Regions from separate parts of the Catenovulum adriaticum genome, predicted to be linked through region 1. Evidence: predicted binding sites of a transcription regulator. Region 1 holds the regulator's gene; the other holds the start of a gene.
What was found. Region 1 encodes MetJ, which represses methionine synthesis genes. Its sites were predicted from a motif close to TAGACGTCTAGACGTCTA; they were not measured.
Positions count from the first base shown of each region.

Region 2: metA (homoserine O-acetyltransferase MetA) is a predicted target of MetJ. The motif match lies at 3,063-3,080, and genes of this name have one in related genera.

Region 1 covers NZ_CP109965.1:2,942,617-2,949,836, reverse strand. Annotated here, with positions in the region: gene OLW01_RS12990 (DNA polymerase II) at 1-1,921, opposite strand, end outside; gene metJ (met regulon transcriptional regulator MetJ) at 1,931-2,278, opposite strand; gene metB (cystathionine gamma-synthase) at 2,483-3,634, shown strand; gene argC (N-acetyl-gamma-glutamyl-phosphate reductase) at 4,069-5,085, shown strand; gene argB (acetylglutamate kinase) at 5,085-5,870, shown strand; gene OLW01_RS12965 (ornithine carbamoyltransferase) at 5,885-6,796, shown strand; gene OLW01_RS12960 (argininosuccinate synthase) at 6,818-7,220, shown strand, end outside.
Region 2 covers NZ_CP109965.1:1,339,528-1,346,747, forward strand. Annotated here, with positions in the region: gene OLW01_RS06060 (EboA domain-containing protein) at 1-699, opposite strand, end outside; gene OLW01_RS06065 (UbiA family prenyltransferase) at 702-1,610, opposite strand; gene OLW01_RS06070 (3-dehydroquinate synthase) at 1,610-2,791, opposite strand; gene metA (homoserine O-acetyltransferase MetA) at 3,156-4,088, shown strand; gene metH (methionine synthase) at 4,261-7,220, shown strand, end outside.

The DNA.
Region 1 (7,220 bases):
AATCGCTCCTAACCGTTTCTAGCCCTTTAAAAATGAGCTTTTCTTCGCCTGAAGCTGGTTTGATTAAACCAGCATAACGTTTTTTACTACCAGCTTCAGAGCCTCTAATAGTAGGCATTAAAAATGTGGAGTAGAGGGTTTCAAACTCTATTTCTAGGTCGCATTCTAGTTGGAAATCTTGTTGTAATTTATTTTGCCAATATAGATTTATACCTGTGGCTAATTCAGCCCCTATTTGTCTAGCTTGGTTTCCATCTTCGATATGTTCAAGCCAGACGAAAGTGGAGTCGGTATCACCATAAATAACTGAGTAGCCTTGTGCTTCAATCCATTTGGCGGTTTGTTGCATGATTTGGTGTCCACGCATGGTAATTGAGCTGGCTAAGCGGGTATCGTAAAACCGGCAACCTCCAGAGCCTAAAACACCATAAAATGAATTCATGATAATTTTAATTGCCTGTGAACGGGCGGCATCTTTTTCTTTTTTAGCTTGATCTCTTTGTTGCCATAAATTGGTGATTATGTCAGGTAGAAAGTGTTTTTTGCGAGAAAATAGCGCGCCTTTAAAACCCTCAATTGCGTTTTCAGGGTTGGCTAATCCTTCAATTAACCCCATTGGATCAATTTTAAAGGTGCGGATAATGGACGGGTACAGGCTTTTAAAATCGAGCACGAGCACGTTTTTGTATAGCCCAGGTTTGGAGTCCATTACATAACCGCCGGGGCTGGCAAGTCCGCCATCTTGCGGTAAATTAGGTGCTACATAACCAGCGCGGTGTAATTTGGGTAAATATAAGTTAGTAAAAGCGGCTACTGAACCACCTACTCTGTCTAGCTCTAATCCGGTTAGTTGAGTGCGCAGCCGTAAAAAATCAATGAGTCTCGTTTTATCAAATATTTGCGAGACTAAACGGCAATCTTCTAAATTGTATTTAGCGAGCTTGATTTTGTTATGCTTAAAATCTTCGGTGATTTGCTGGCCGCGGTTGTCAACATCTTCGATTAGTTTGGTTTTGCCTAATAAAACCTGTGAGACATTTTGTAAACTGAAGCTACTAAATTGATAAGTTGCCATTTTTAGTGCGTCTATGCCGTCAATTACAACACGGCCTGCCATGCTGACATAACCTATATTGTTATCGGTTTTATTATCGCGCCAACTAATCGGATAATTATCGCGACCAAGTGTGAGCGCAAGCTGATATTTTTCTGCCCGTTTTATGAGTAATTTGAAATCAAAGTTAATGACATTCCAGCCTATGATTAAATCAGGGTCGAGCTGTTTAATTTGTTTTATTAACTCAACAAGTAGCGCTTTTTCGTTATCAACCCAAACAATATCTAAATTTGATGGTTCAAAAGAGCCAATCATAATTACTCGTTCGAGCTGATTGTTTTGTAAGCCAATCGAGTAAAGCTGTCCTTGCATTGAGCATTCAATATCTAATGAAATAAAGCTTAAGCTGGGCTGATAATCACAAGGTTTAATTTTTGGATTAAGAACCGTAGGGTGATTATTTTTTGTGGTTTGACTAGAGTCGAACGCGATTGAGCCATAAATAAAGCGCTCAGTTAAAATTCGGTCAGCTAATCTCAAATCGTACTCAAAGCATTCAATGGCGTGTCTTTTTAGTTTATTAACCGCTAAGTTTTGAGCTTTTAGATTATTAAAATAAAGTGCCGCCACTGATTTATGCTGGAATGTTTGATGGGAGAGGGAGCGCCATTCAAATTGAATATTTAACGGATTCAGTCGCGCAGAAATGGCATCCTTATCTTCAGATTTTACAACAAATATAGGCTTTTGTTGGGGTAGTATAAGCTGGTATGGCCCTGAATCTGTGGTAATCCAGTAGCAAATTTCGCATCCTTTGGCTGTATCTCGGGCATGACGAGTTAAGATAAAACCTTGCGATTGCATTGAGATAGATTAGTCGTCGTTGTCTAAAATATCGTCTTCGCTAAACTCAATCCCCATATCATGCATTATTTGGCGTGCTTCAGCAGGTATCCGATGCTGGCTGTCTTTCGCTAAATCTTGATCAGTTGGCAAAGGTTGACCCGTAAAAGCATGCAAAAAGGCTTCGCATAGCAATTCGCTATTGGTGGCGTGTTTAAGGTTATTTACCTGACGGCGAGTGCGCTCATCGGTTAATACTTGTAATACATTTGTCGGAATTGAAACCGTTATTTTTTTCACCATTTCACTTTTTTTGCCGTGCTCAGCGTAAGGGTGAATATACTGGCCATTCCATTTAGTGCTATTTGTCGTTTTCATTTTATTAGGGTTAATGCCTGAATTTGTCGCTGATTGTATAGGTTGGGCGCTTATATTTATAGCTTTAATATAAATTATGCCATTAAACTGCTTGACCCAAGAGTCGCTAGTCGATACATTTTAGACGTATAGACGTCTATTCTCAAGTGGCAAGCAAAAACCTAAGCTACTTGAGCGTAACTTACATCCAGTTAGGGATCATTAATGAGTAAAAAGAATTTAGCAACTATCGCGGTGCGCGGTGGCATTGAAAATGATGGGCAATATAACGCTGTTGTTCCGCCTATTTATTTATCTAGCACGTATGCATTTGATGGATTTGATCAAAAGGGGCCTTACGACTATAGCCGTTGCGGTAATCCGTCTCGTGATATTTTAGCAAATACTTTAGCTGAATTAGAGCAAGGTCAGCACGGCATAGTAACTGCAACCGGTACAGCTGCCATTAACTTAATTTGCCAATTGTTAAAACCTGAAGACTTATTAGTGGTGCCGCACGACTGTTATGGCGGTAGCTATCGTTTATTTGTTAACTTAGCTGCACGTGGCGCTTTTAAATTAAAAGTAATAGACCAAACTAACCAAGCAGAGCTAGATGCAGCTTTTGCAGCACAGCCAAAAATTATTTGGGTTGAATCACCCAGCAATCCATTGTTACGCATTACCGATATTGGCGATATTTGTGCACGTGCAAAACAATGCGATGCTTTAGTGGCAGTAGATAACACCTTTTTATCGCCAGTTTTACAGCAGCCACTTACCTTGGGTGCAGATATTGTTGTGCATTCTACTACTAAATATATTAACGGCCACAGCGATGTGGTTGGTGGTGTAGTGGTTACCAAAACTAAAGAATTAGGCGAAGAGCTTGCTTGGTGGGCAAATTGCATTGGTATTACCGGATCAGCATTTGATAGCTATTTAACTTTGCGTGGCGTTCGAACTTTAGTGCCAAGAATGAAGCAGCACCAAAAAAATTCACTCGCTTTAGTTAAAGTGCTAGACGCTCACCCTGCGGTAAAACAAGTTAATCACCCCAGTTTAGCCTCTCACCCAGGTCATGAATTAGCTAAAAAGCAGCAACTTGGATTCGGCGCTATGTTGAGTTTTGAGTTAAAAGGCGGAGTTGAGCAAGTGACTCAATTTATTAAAGCACTTGAGCATTTTTCATTGGCAGAATCTTTAGGTGGCGTTGAAAGTTTAGTTTGCCATCCAGCAACTATGACGCATGCTGCAATGGATGAAGCAGCACAATTAAAAGCGGGCATTACTCAAACTTTAATTCGTTTTTCAGTTGGGATTGAAGATGCAGAAGAATTAGCTGAAGATGTTAAACAAGCTTTAGATAGTATTTAGGTTTACTTATTGTAAGCCATGCGTCTCATTTTTTATTTCAACTTGCCTCAAATTAAAAAAGCCTCAAATTAACTTGAGGCTTTTTTAATAACAACTGCTAGCAGAGTTGCTCAAAATTTAATTTTTTTGTTGGTTTGATATGCTGTATCAATTTATCGACTCTAATATGTATAGATGTAAGGAAATTTCAATACTTATCCATTTAAAGTGAATATATATTCACTTTAAACTTGAGAGTCGTTTTTATATTGTTTAATATATACACATATTTTGGGGCGATAAACCCAAAGGTTACGGTTTTTTAGTGAATAAATCGAGATTTGCGCATAGCTTAGGCAGGTTTTTTAACTTTGTCTGTGCTGTGCGCTTTATTTTTTGGTGTCGAGGTTGCTACAATACACGTTTGGTTTTGCGCATAATACTGGGGATTAATTATGGTTAGAGTATCAATTGTTGGTGCAAGTGGTTATACAGGGGCTGAGTTAGCAGGTTTAATACATAAACACCCTGAATTTGAAATTGCAGGTTTGTATGTTTCAGAAAATAGTAATGATGCTTATAAAGCGTTTTCTGCCATTCATGGACAATTTGCTTATCAAATCGATCGGACCTTAATTCCTATTAGTGAAAAGCAAATCACTAAATTAGTTGCAGAATGTGATGCGATATTTTTATGTACACCGCATGAAGCCAGTGTTGAAATGGTACGTCGCATTATCGAAGCTGGCGGTGTGGTATTTGATTTGTCTGGTGCTTATCGTCTATCTGATCTATCTGTTATTAACGAATATTATGGTTTCTCACATAAATACCCTGATTTATTAAACCAAGCGGTTTATGGGTTGGCTGAGTGGAATCATGCAGATATCCGCAAATCTAATTTAATTTCAGTGCCGGGTTGTTATCCAACTGCTTGTTTATCTGCGCTAAAACCATTACAAGAAGCTAAGTTAATAGATAGCAATGTGTTGCCCATTATAAATGCAACCAGTGGGGTAACAGGTGCAGGCCGAAAAGCGGCTATTAGCAACAGTTTTTGTGAAGTGAGTTTACATCCTTACGGTGTCTTGTCTCATAGACATCAGCCAGAGATTAATGAACATTTAGGTACGCCTGTTATTTTTACCCCGCATTTAGGTAATTTTAAGCGTGGTATTTTAGCGACAACAACATTAAAACTAGCTGATGGCGCGAATGCCAAGCAAGTGAATCAGGTTTATAAAGAAGCCTACGAAGGCCACCCATTAGTGCGTTTACGTCAAGCATGGCCATCAATCCAAGCGGTTGAACGTACTCCTTTTGTTGACATTCACTGGCAGTTTGATGAAAAAACGGGTTATTTAATTGTAATTAGTGCAATAGATAATTTATTAAAAGGGGCTGCAGGCCAAGCAATGCAGTGTGCTAATTTGAGATTTGGTTTTGCCGCTGACCGAGGTTTAGTGAATTAATGGCAAACTCAAATAAAACGTTAGTCATTAAAGTGGGCGGCGCTTTGTTAGAAAGCGCTGACAGTTTAATTGCATTTTTTAGCGAATTAAAAAAAATCCGTGAGCATCAAAAAGTGGTCGTTGTTCACGGTGGTGGTGCCTTAGTCCAAAAGCTGTTGACTGATTTAGGCTTAACCAGCGAAAAGAAAGACGGTTTGCGTATCACCCCAACAGAACATATGCCTTATGTGGTAGGTGGTTTGGCTGGAACGGCCAATAAACAAATGTTATCCAGTGTATTAGCTGTGGGTGATAAAGCCGTTGGTATTAGTTTAGCCGATGGTGCTGATTTGCAGTGTGGTGTAAGTGATCCCGATTTAGGCCGCGTTGGGCAAGTTGAATCAGGTAGTGCAGGGCTAATTAAAACTTTGCTCGACTCGGGCTACTTGCCTTTAGTGAGTTCAATTGGTGCAGATTCACAAGGCAATTTATTGAATGTAAATGCCGATCAGGCAGCTGAAGCCATTGCTAAAATTTTACAAGGTCAGTTAATTTTATTATCAGATGTTGATGGTATTTTGGATGGGGACAAAAAAGTTATTCCAAGCATGACCAAAAACCTTGCTGAAAAATTAATAGCTGACAAAATTATAACCGACGGGATGATTGTTAAAGTTTATACTGCTTTAGATACGGCAACAGCATTAAATGCCCCAATTGGCATTTTAAACTGGCGAAATCCAAATTTAATTTCTCAATGGTTAGATAGCCAGTCGTGTGGCACGACGGTTCAACCAAGTGAATAAACGGAGTTGAAGTTTTGCAAAACTTTTTAAGTGTAAAAGACTGCTCGAAAGAAGAATTGATGGACATCATCAAGCTAGCCGTCGATTTTAAAGCTAATCCTAAAAAATATAGCCAGGCTTTAGCGGGCAAGAGCGTAGCGACAATTTATGAAAAACCATCTTTAAGAACGCGTGTTAGCTTTGACGTTGGTATCGCTAAATTGGGCGGCCATGCGGTTTATTTAGATCAGCAAAATGGTGCTTTAGGTAAACGTGAATCGGTTAAAGATTTTGCCTTAAACTTATCTTGCTGGGTTGATGCCATTGTTGCACGTGTATTTGATCACCAAACACTTGAAGAGTTAGTTGAGTTTGGCTCTGTACCTGTGGTTAATTCATTGTGTGATTTATATCACCCTTGCCAGGCAATGGCAGATTACCAAACATTGTATGAAGTAAGAGGCAACTCTTTAGAAGGGGCTTCTATCGCTTACATTGGTGACGGTAACAATGTAACCCATTCACTTATGTTAGCCGGCGCCATTCTGGGGATTGATGTTAGAGTGATAACACCCGTTGGTTATTCGCCTGACGCGCAAATTTATGAGCAAGCTAAAAAATTAGCAGCAGACAATGGTGGTTCAATTACATTAAGTAATGATGTAAAAGACGCAAAAGGAGTCGACGCCATTTATAATGATACTTGGGTGTCAATGGGCGATACTAAGTCACTTGAAGATATTCAAAAAATATTTAACCCATACCAGACTAATGCAGCTTTAATGGCCAGCACAGGCGCTAAATATTTTATGCATTGTCAGCCAGTTTACCGTGGTATTGAAGCGACGGATGATGTAGTTGATGGTGAATGTTCAGTATTAATGCAGCAAGCAGAAAACCGTATGCACGCTCAAAATGCGGTTTTGATGACTTTGCTTGGCAAATAAATAATATAGAGAGTAGATAAAATGTCAGATATTAAAAAAGTAGTTTTAGCATATAGCGGTGGTTTAGATACGTCAGCGATTATTCCATGGTTAAAAGAAACCTATAATAATTGTGAAGTTGTTGCATTTTGTGCCGATGTTGGGCAAGGCGATGAAGAACTTGAAGGTATAAAAGAAAAAGCCGTTGCCTCTGGTGCATCTGAATGTCATGTTGTTGACTTAAAAGAAGAATTTGTTAAAAACTATATTTATCCAATTGTTAAAACTGGCTCTGTTTACGAAGGCGAATACTTGTTAGGTACTTCAATGGCACGCCCAGTAATTGCTAAAGCGCATGTTGAAGTGGCATTAAAAGTAGGTGCAGACGCCGTTTGTCATGGTTGTACTGGTAAAGGTAATGACCAAATTCGTTTTGAATCTTGTT
Region 2 (7,220 bases), 1.6 Mb from region 1:
TTGAACCTGGCTTTGATTGTTGTTATCAAGCTGGTTAAAAATAACGGCTTGCCAAATTGAAGCCGGAGGCAATCTGTCTGCCAGTGCTTGCTCAATTGCGTAAGCAAAACACATGTTAGATAACTTAGGGTTTAGCCTGTTTTTTAAGTTTGTTATTTGGCTAATATCTAAGCCCATAAATAAAGATTTTAAGACCAACTGATTAAAATTAAGTTCCGGAAAATATTCAGCTGGGTAGGGGTTATTAAGTGCAATCGCTGAATACTCAATTAAGCTATTGCAACGGCAAGCTTTAATTGCCGTTTGTACGGCTAGACCTTGAGGATCAAGCCAGATTAAACTTGCTAGTAAAGCACATTTTTCACTTTCATCGCCAAACTGATAGTAGTTTTTTAATAGTTTGGTTGTGACCTCTGTTTGTGACTCAAACGTTATTTTTTTGTCGGTTTCAAGCGCGTTTTTAATTAATAGCAGTCTAACTAACTGAGCTAAGTTTAATGCGTTAAACTCAGCTGAAAAATCAATTTCTTGGGTGAACTTTCTTTTAACAAAAACCGATTGATTGAGTAGCTCAAGTTCTAAATCATCATGGGTTTTAGCTTGCTTAATTAGCTTAATTGCTTTTGTTAACCAAGACTGTTGTTCATCTGTTAATAACGGCGAAAGCTGTTCGGAAATTTTTGTCACTAAATTATTCATTTTTAGGTCATGTATAAATATTTACTTAAGATACGACAGGGTGGCAATAAAGCGAGTACCACCAATGCCCAAATGTAATATCCGGAAATAGCCAACATTAGCGCATCGAGTGGGATTACACCAATAATCATAAACATGATCATTTTTTGAATGTTATCAGGCGTGAAGTTAAACCAAAGCGGTATTAAACGTTTCAGCATTAAAATAAGCCAAACCACAATTAAACCACTACCGATTAATTGAGTTTGAATTGATTCACCTAATACATAAAACAGCAACATAAATAAGCTGGCTGCCGTGGCTAGCAATAATCCAGAGGTTAGCCATAATGCATTACGATTTTTAGCTTGGGTCTCTTGCTTACTCAAAAAGGTTAAGCCAGTGATATAAAACCAAATGGGTAGGGCAATTAAATAGATACTTTGAGGTAAAACTTGCTCGCTTGATTGAAACGTAAAAACAACAAAACTTGCGCCTAATAGCCAATTAAAATAACGACAAAAGCCCATCATAATAGAACCGGCTAAGCCTTCTTTAAAAACACTGTTGTAAAGCAAAATACAAGCGGCTAACCCAAACCCAACGTAAAAAGGAATTAAATTAGGCCATGAAAAATAAGCGCTTAATAATAAACCTGCGGCCATTAAACCTAAGCCAAACAGCCAGCCTATTTTTAGTGAGATTTGTCCGCTGGGGAGCGGTCGGTTTGCACGTTCTGCTAAATCTTCTTTGTAATCAAAGCAATCATTAAGCGCCATACCGCCATAATAAAAAGCGAGACTAGCCAGCACCAAAATTACTAGGCTACTGTTGACTTGACCAGAACTAGCAATTACTGAGGCCGCAATTATATTACTTATTGCGGTTAATCCATTTGGCGCTCTAACTAGTTGTAATATCGATTTTAACATTATGCTACTTGCTCAATCAGCTGGCAATATTGCTCAGATTGAATGCATTTAACTGAATCCGCCATGATTTGAATATCAATTTCATTGACTTCAAAACCTTTGCCAATTCCGTTTAATAAAGTAATACATAGGCGACCGCCCAAATGCTCTTTAAATTCGTTAAGTGCTTGCTCTACATTTAATTTACGTAGGGCAGGGTGATTTAACTCAAAACCTAACACATCGAGCAATGATAAAATTTGTTTTAATTCATGCTCGCTTAAATAGCCAAGTTTGAACGAATAAATGCTGTCCATTGCAATACCAATGGCAACGGCTTCACCATGTCTTAGTTCATTATTCGATAATTCTTCCAGTTTATGTGCAGACCAATGACCAAAATCTAATGGACGCGCACTACCATATTCAAAGGCATCACCGCTGTTTGCGATATGATTTAAATGCCATTTTGCGCCCTTAATAATCATGTTTTCCATGGAGACATCTTCAAATTGAGCTAATAAATGGCGGGCTTGATAAAGCTCATTAAAAAAGCGTTGGTCTTTGATTAATGCCACTTTTATGGCTTCGGAAATACCAGACCGCTTGTCGCGGTTAGATAAAGAATCGAGTAAATCAAAGTCGTTTACAACTGCAAAAGGGGGGACAAAAGTGCCTAAATAATTTTTGCGTTTGTGGTAGTTAATTGCGTTTTTAACGCCAACACCGGCATCGTTTTGACCTAAAACTGTGCTTGGCATTCTAATTAAACGAATCCCTCTGTGGGCGGTTGCAGCTGCAAAGCCGACAGCATCAACCACAGCACCACCGCCGATTACTAAAATATATGAGTGTCGGTCAATTGCATGTGTTTCTACAGCTTGGTAAATAGTATCTAATAATAGTTCATCATTTTTACAAGCTTCGCCGCCTTGAATAATAATTTCAGGCAATACAGGGATTTGATGGGTTTTATAATAATTTTTTAATTGTGCGATTAATTCAGGTTGATGCTTTGCCACCTCAGAATCAATAACAGGTAATAGCTTAGGAGATTCATGTAAGTTATCAATGAGCTTAAATAAGGTATCGTTGCTTACATTAAAACTTTGCCGGGTAAATAATACTGGATAATCATAACTCACCTGAAATTGTTGACGGATATTAACTGACGAATAGTCAAATGGATTATTTTGAGTCATGTTTACCTCTTTAGTACGACGACAAATCTGTACATTAGAATCGCTAATAAGCTTCAGTTATTACTAAAATATTAATCAAAGGCAAATAGTATAACCTTAGTTCAACACAATCAATATTATATGTTGAAATGCTGTTATAGTTTTTGTTTTTTAGGGTATAACGTTTACTATTTATTCATTTTAGACTACCAGAAATCTGTATTTGACGTTTTTTACCGTTTAAAAAGAGGCTTTGGTGTTAACAATTTACCGCAAACTAATTGCTTATATTTAGACGTTTAGACGTCTAGACGTAAACTATTTGACAAAAGCGGCAAATCCAGCAACAATTCACCTTCTTTAAATCAGTCTGGAGCCATAATAGATGCCTATCAAAATTCCTGATCAGTTACCCGCGATCCAAGTTTTGGGTGAGGAAAACATCTTTGTAATGTCTGACAGTCGAGCGCAAAGTCAAGATATTCGGCCGTTAGAGTTAGCCATTCTGAATTTAATGCCAAACAAGATTGAAACCGAAGTTCAATTAATGCGTTTATTAGCAAATTCACCATTGCAGGTGAATATTGATTTGCTGCGTATTGATATGCATGTTTCTAAAAATACACCAGAGTCACATATGTCTGCTTTTTATCATTTATTTGATGATATAAAAAAGAACAAAAAAAATTATGACGGCTTAATTATTACAGGTGCACCTTTAGGTTTAATTGATTATACCGAGGTAAAATACTGGGATAAAATGAAAGAAATTATGGATTGGGCACAGCAACATGTACAATCTACGTTATATTTGTGCTGGGCGGCACATGCGGCTTTGTATCATCAATATGGCTTAAATCGTTTTTTACGTGACGAAAAAATTTCAGGTGTATTTAAACACAAAACCTTAGATCCACTTGAGCCTTTAACTCAGGGTTTTGATGACGTTTTTAATATGCCACATTCACGTTATGCACAAGTGCCACTTGAGGAACTTGAAGCGCATGATAAATTGAATGTTTTAGCTAGCTGTGATGAAGGCGGCGCTTTTTTAGTTGCCAGCAAAGACAGACGAAGTGTATTTATTACTGGACATCCAGAGTATAATGCAACCACGCTACAAGATGAATATTTACGTGATGTTAAAACTGGTTTAGAACCAGCGATACCGGAACATTATTTTCCGGATGACAATCCGCAATTAGCGCCAAATAATGTCTGGCGAAGCCATGGTAACTTACTGTTTTGCAATTGGTTAAATCATTATGTGTATCAAGCGACACCATTTGATTTGTCTCAATTATCCGGGCAAAGCTAAGTTTAGGTAATTAGGTTGAATGAAAAAAGCGCCACAGGTTGGCGCTTTTGCATTTTCAAGAATCAAGTAAAATACAGGTTTTTATTTTATTACAGGCCTGTATAACAACAAATATACATTGAGTTGATGAACGCGAATTATCAACAATATAAAGGTTTTGAGAAGGTATTGTATGAGTAAACAGAGTGAAGTCAGTCAGGTTATTAAATCGCTATTAAAAGAGCGAATCCTAGTTTTAGATGGCGGTATGGGAACTATGATTCAAAACCGCAAGCTGACCGAACAAGCCTACCGTGGCGAGCGTTTTGCTGACTGGCATTTAGATGTTAAAGGGAATAACGATTTATTAAGTTTGACCCAGCCTGAAATTATCGAAGAAATTTACAGCGATTATTTATCAGCAGGGGCTGATATTATTGAAACCAATACTTTTAACTCAACAACGATTTCAATGGCTGATTATGAAATGCAGTCTCTGAGTCGTGAAATAAATGTTGAATCAGCAAAATTGGCTCGTCGTATAGCAGATAAGTTTACCGCTCAAAACCCGGATAAACCTAGATTTGTCGCAGGTGTTATTGGCCCAACTAGTAAAACAGCTTCTATCTCTCCTGATGTAAATGACCCCGGCTTTCGTAATGTCAGTTTTGATGCATTGGTTAATGCTTATACGGAATCAACAGAAGCGTTAATTGAAGGCGGCGCCGATTTAATTTTAATAGAAACTATTTTCGATACGCTTAATGCTAAAGCGGCTGGTTTTGCGGTTTTGCAAGCATTTGAAAATACGGGTATCGAATTACCTATTATGATTTCGGGGACCATTACTGATGCATCCGGTCGAACATTATCAGGTCAAACCACAGAAGCTTTTTATAATTCGCTTCGCCACCTTCAACCAATTTCGATAGGTTTAAACTGTGCGTTAGGCCCAGCTGAGCTTCGCCAATATGTTGAAGAGCTTAGTCGAGTATCTGATTTTGCTGTTTCAGTACATCCAAATGCAGGTTTACCTAATGCGTTTGGTGAGTACGACTTATCGCCGGAAGATATGGCCATTCATATTAAAGAGTGGGCTGAATCAGGCTTTTTCAACATTGTGGGTGGTTGTTGCGGCACCGCCCCTGAACATATTGCAGAGATTGCAAAAGCGGTAAATGGGGTGACACCACGCGAAATTAAACCGCGCGAAGTTGCCTGTCGTTTATCTGGTTTAGAGCCTCTTACGATTAATAGCAGCTCGTTATTTGTAAATGTTGGTGAACGAACCAATATTACGGGTTCTGCTAAATTTAAACGCTTAATAAAAGAAGAGCTTTATGACGAAGCCTTAGATGTTGCACGCCAACAAGTTGAAAATGGTGCGCAAATCATCGACATTAATATGGATGAAGGCATGTTAGATTCACAAGCTGCGATGGTGCGCTTTTTAAATCTGATTGCCTCAGAGCCTGATATTTCTCGTGTCCCTATTATGATTGATTCATCTAAGTGGGAAATTTTAGAAGCGGGCCTTAAATGCATCCAAGGCAAAGGCATTGTTAACTCTATTAGTCTGAAAGAAGGTGAAGAAAAATTCATTGGACAAGCTAAATTATTAAGACGTTATGGCGCCGCTGTTATTGTTATGGCATTTGATGAAGATGGCCAAGCAGATACACGCGCTCGCAAATATGAAATTTGTAAACGCTCTTATGATGTTTTAGTTAACAAAGTTGGATTTCCGCCAGAAGATATTATTTTCGATCCGAATATTTTTGCCGTTGCAACTGGTATTGATGAGCATAACAACTATGCAGTCGATTTTATTGAGGCATGTAAAGATATTACTGATAATTTACCTCATGCAATGATCTCTGGTGGTGTTTCAAATGTATCATTCTCGTTCCGTGGTAATGATCCCGTTCGAGAAGCCATTCATGCTGTATTTTTATATTATGCGATAAAAAATGGCCTAACTATGGGTATCGTTAATGCAGGTCAGTTAGCTATTTATGATGATATTCCAGCTGAATTAAAAGCTGCGGTTGAAGATGTTGTTTTAAACAAAACCGATGAAGCAACAGAAAACTTACTCGCGATTGCAGAAAATTATCGTGGCAGTGGTGCCAAAGCAGAAGATCCAGCCGCACAGGAATGGCGTAGTTGGGACGTGAAAAAACGTTTGGAGTATTCGTTAGTTAAAGGGATTACTGATTTTATTGAAGAAGATACAGAAGCCGCTCGTCAAGTTTCTGAAAAACCACTGCATGTGATTGAAGGGCCGTTAATGGACGGCATGAATGTAGTAGGCGATTTATTTGGTGAAGGCAAAATGTTTTTGCCACAAGTGGTCAAATCTGCCCGAGTAATGAAACGAGCGGTTGCTTATTTAGAACCTTACATCGAAGCCCAAAAAGAAGAAGGCCAAACCAACGGGAAAATTTTATTAGCCACGGTGAAAGGTGATGTTCACGATATAGGCAAAAATATTGTAGGTGTGGTGCTGCAATGTAATAACTATGAAATTGTTGATTTAGGTGTCATGGTGCCAGCAGACAAAATACTAAAAACGGCGATTGAAGAAAAATGTGACATTATAGGTTTATCAGGTTTAATTACACCCTCGCTGGATGAAATGGTTCACGTGGCAAAAGAGATGAAACGCCAAGGTTTTGAATTGCCATTACTGATTGGTGGTGCGACGACCTCAAAAGCTCATACCGCTGTAAAAATAGAGCAGCAATATGAACATCCGGTAGTTTATGTACCTAACGCTTCTCGTAGTGTCTCGGTTGCATCATCTTTATTAAGTAAAGAGTTACGTCCGGCATTTGTTAAGCGTATAGATGAAGAATATGAGCGAGTTCGTGAACAACATGCTAACCGTGGACCTCGTACCAAATTAGTCAGTTACGAAGCAGCCCAAGCGAATCGCTTCCCGTTGTCTTTTGAAAATTACACACCAGTAAAACCCAAAAAATTAGGTATAACTGAGTTACAAGATGTATCTATCAGTGATATTCGCCAATATATCGACTGGACACCTTTCTTTTTAACTTGGCAGCTAAGCGGTAAATATCCTGCTATTTTACAACATGAATTAGTCGGTGAAGAGGCGCAAAAATTATTCAATGATGCTAATCAAATTTT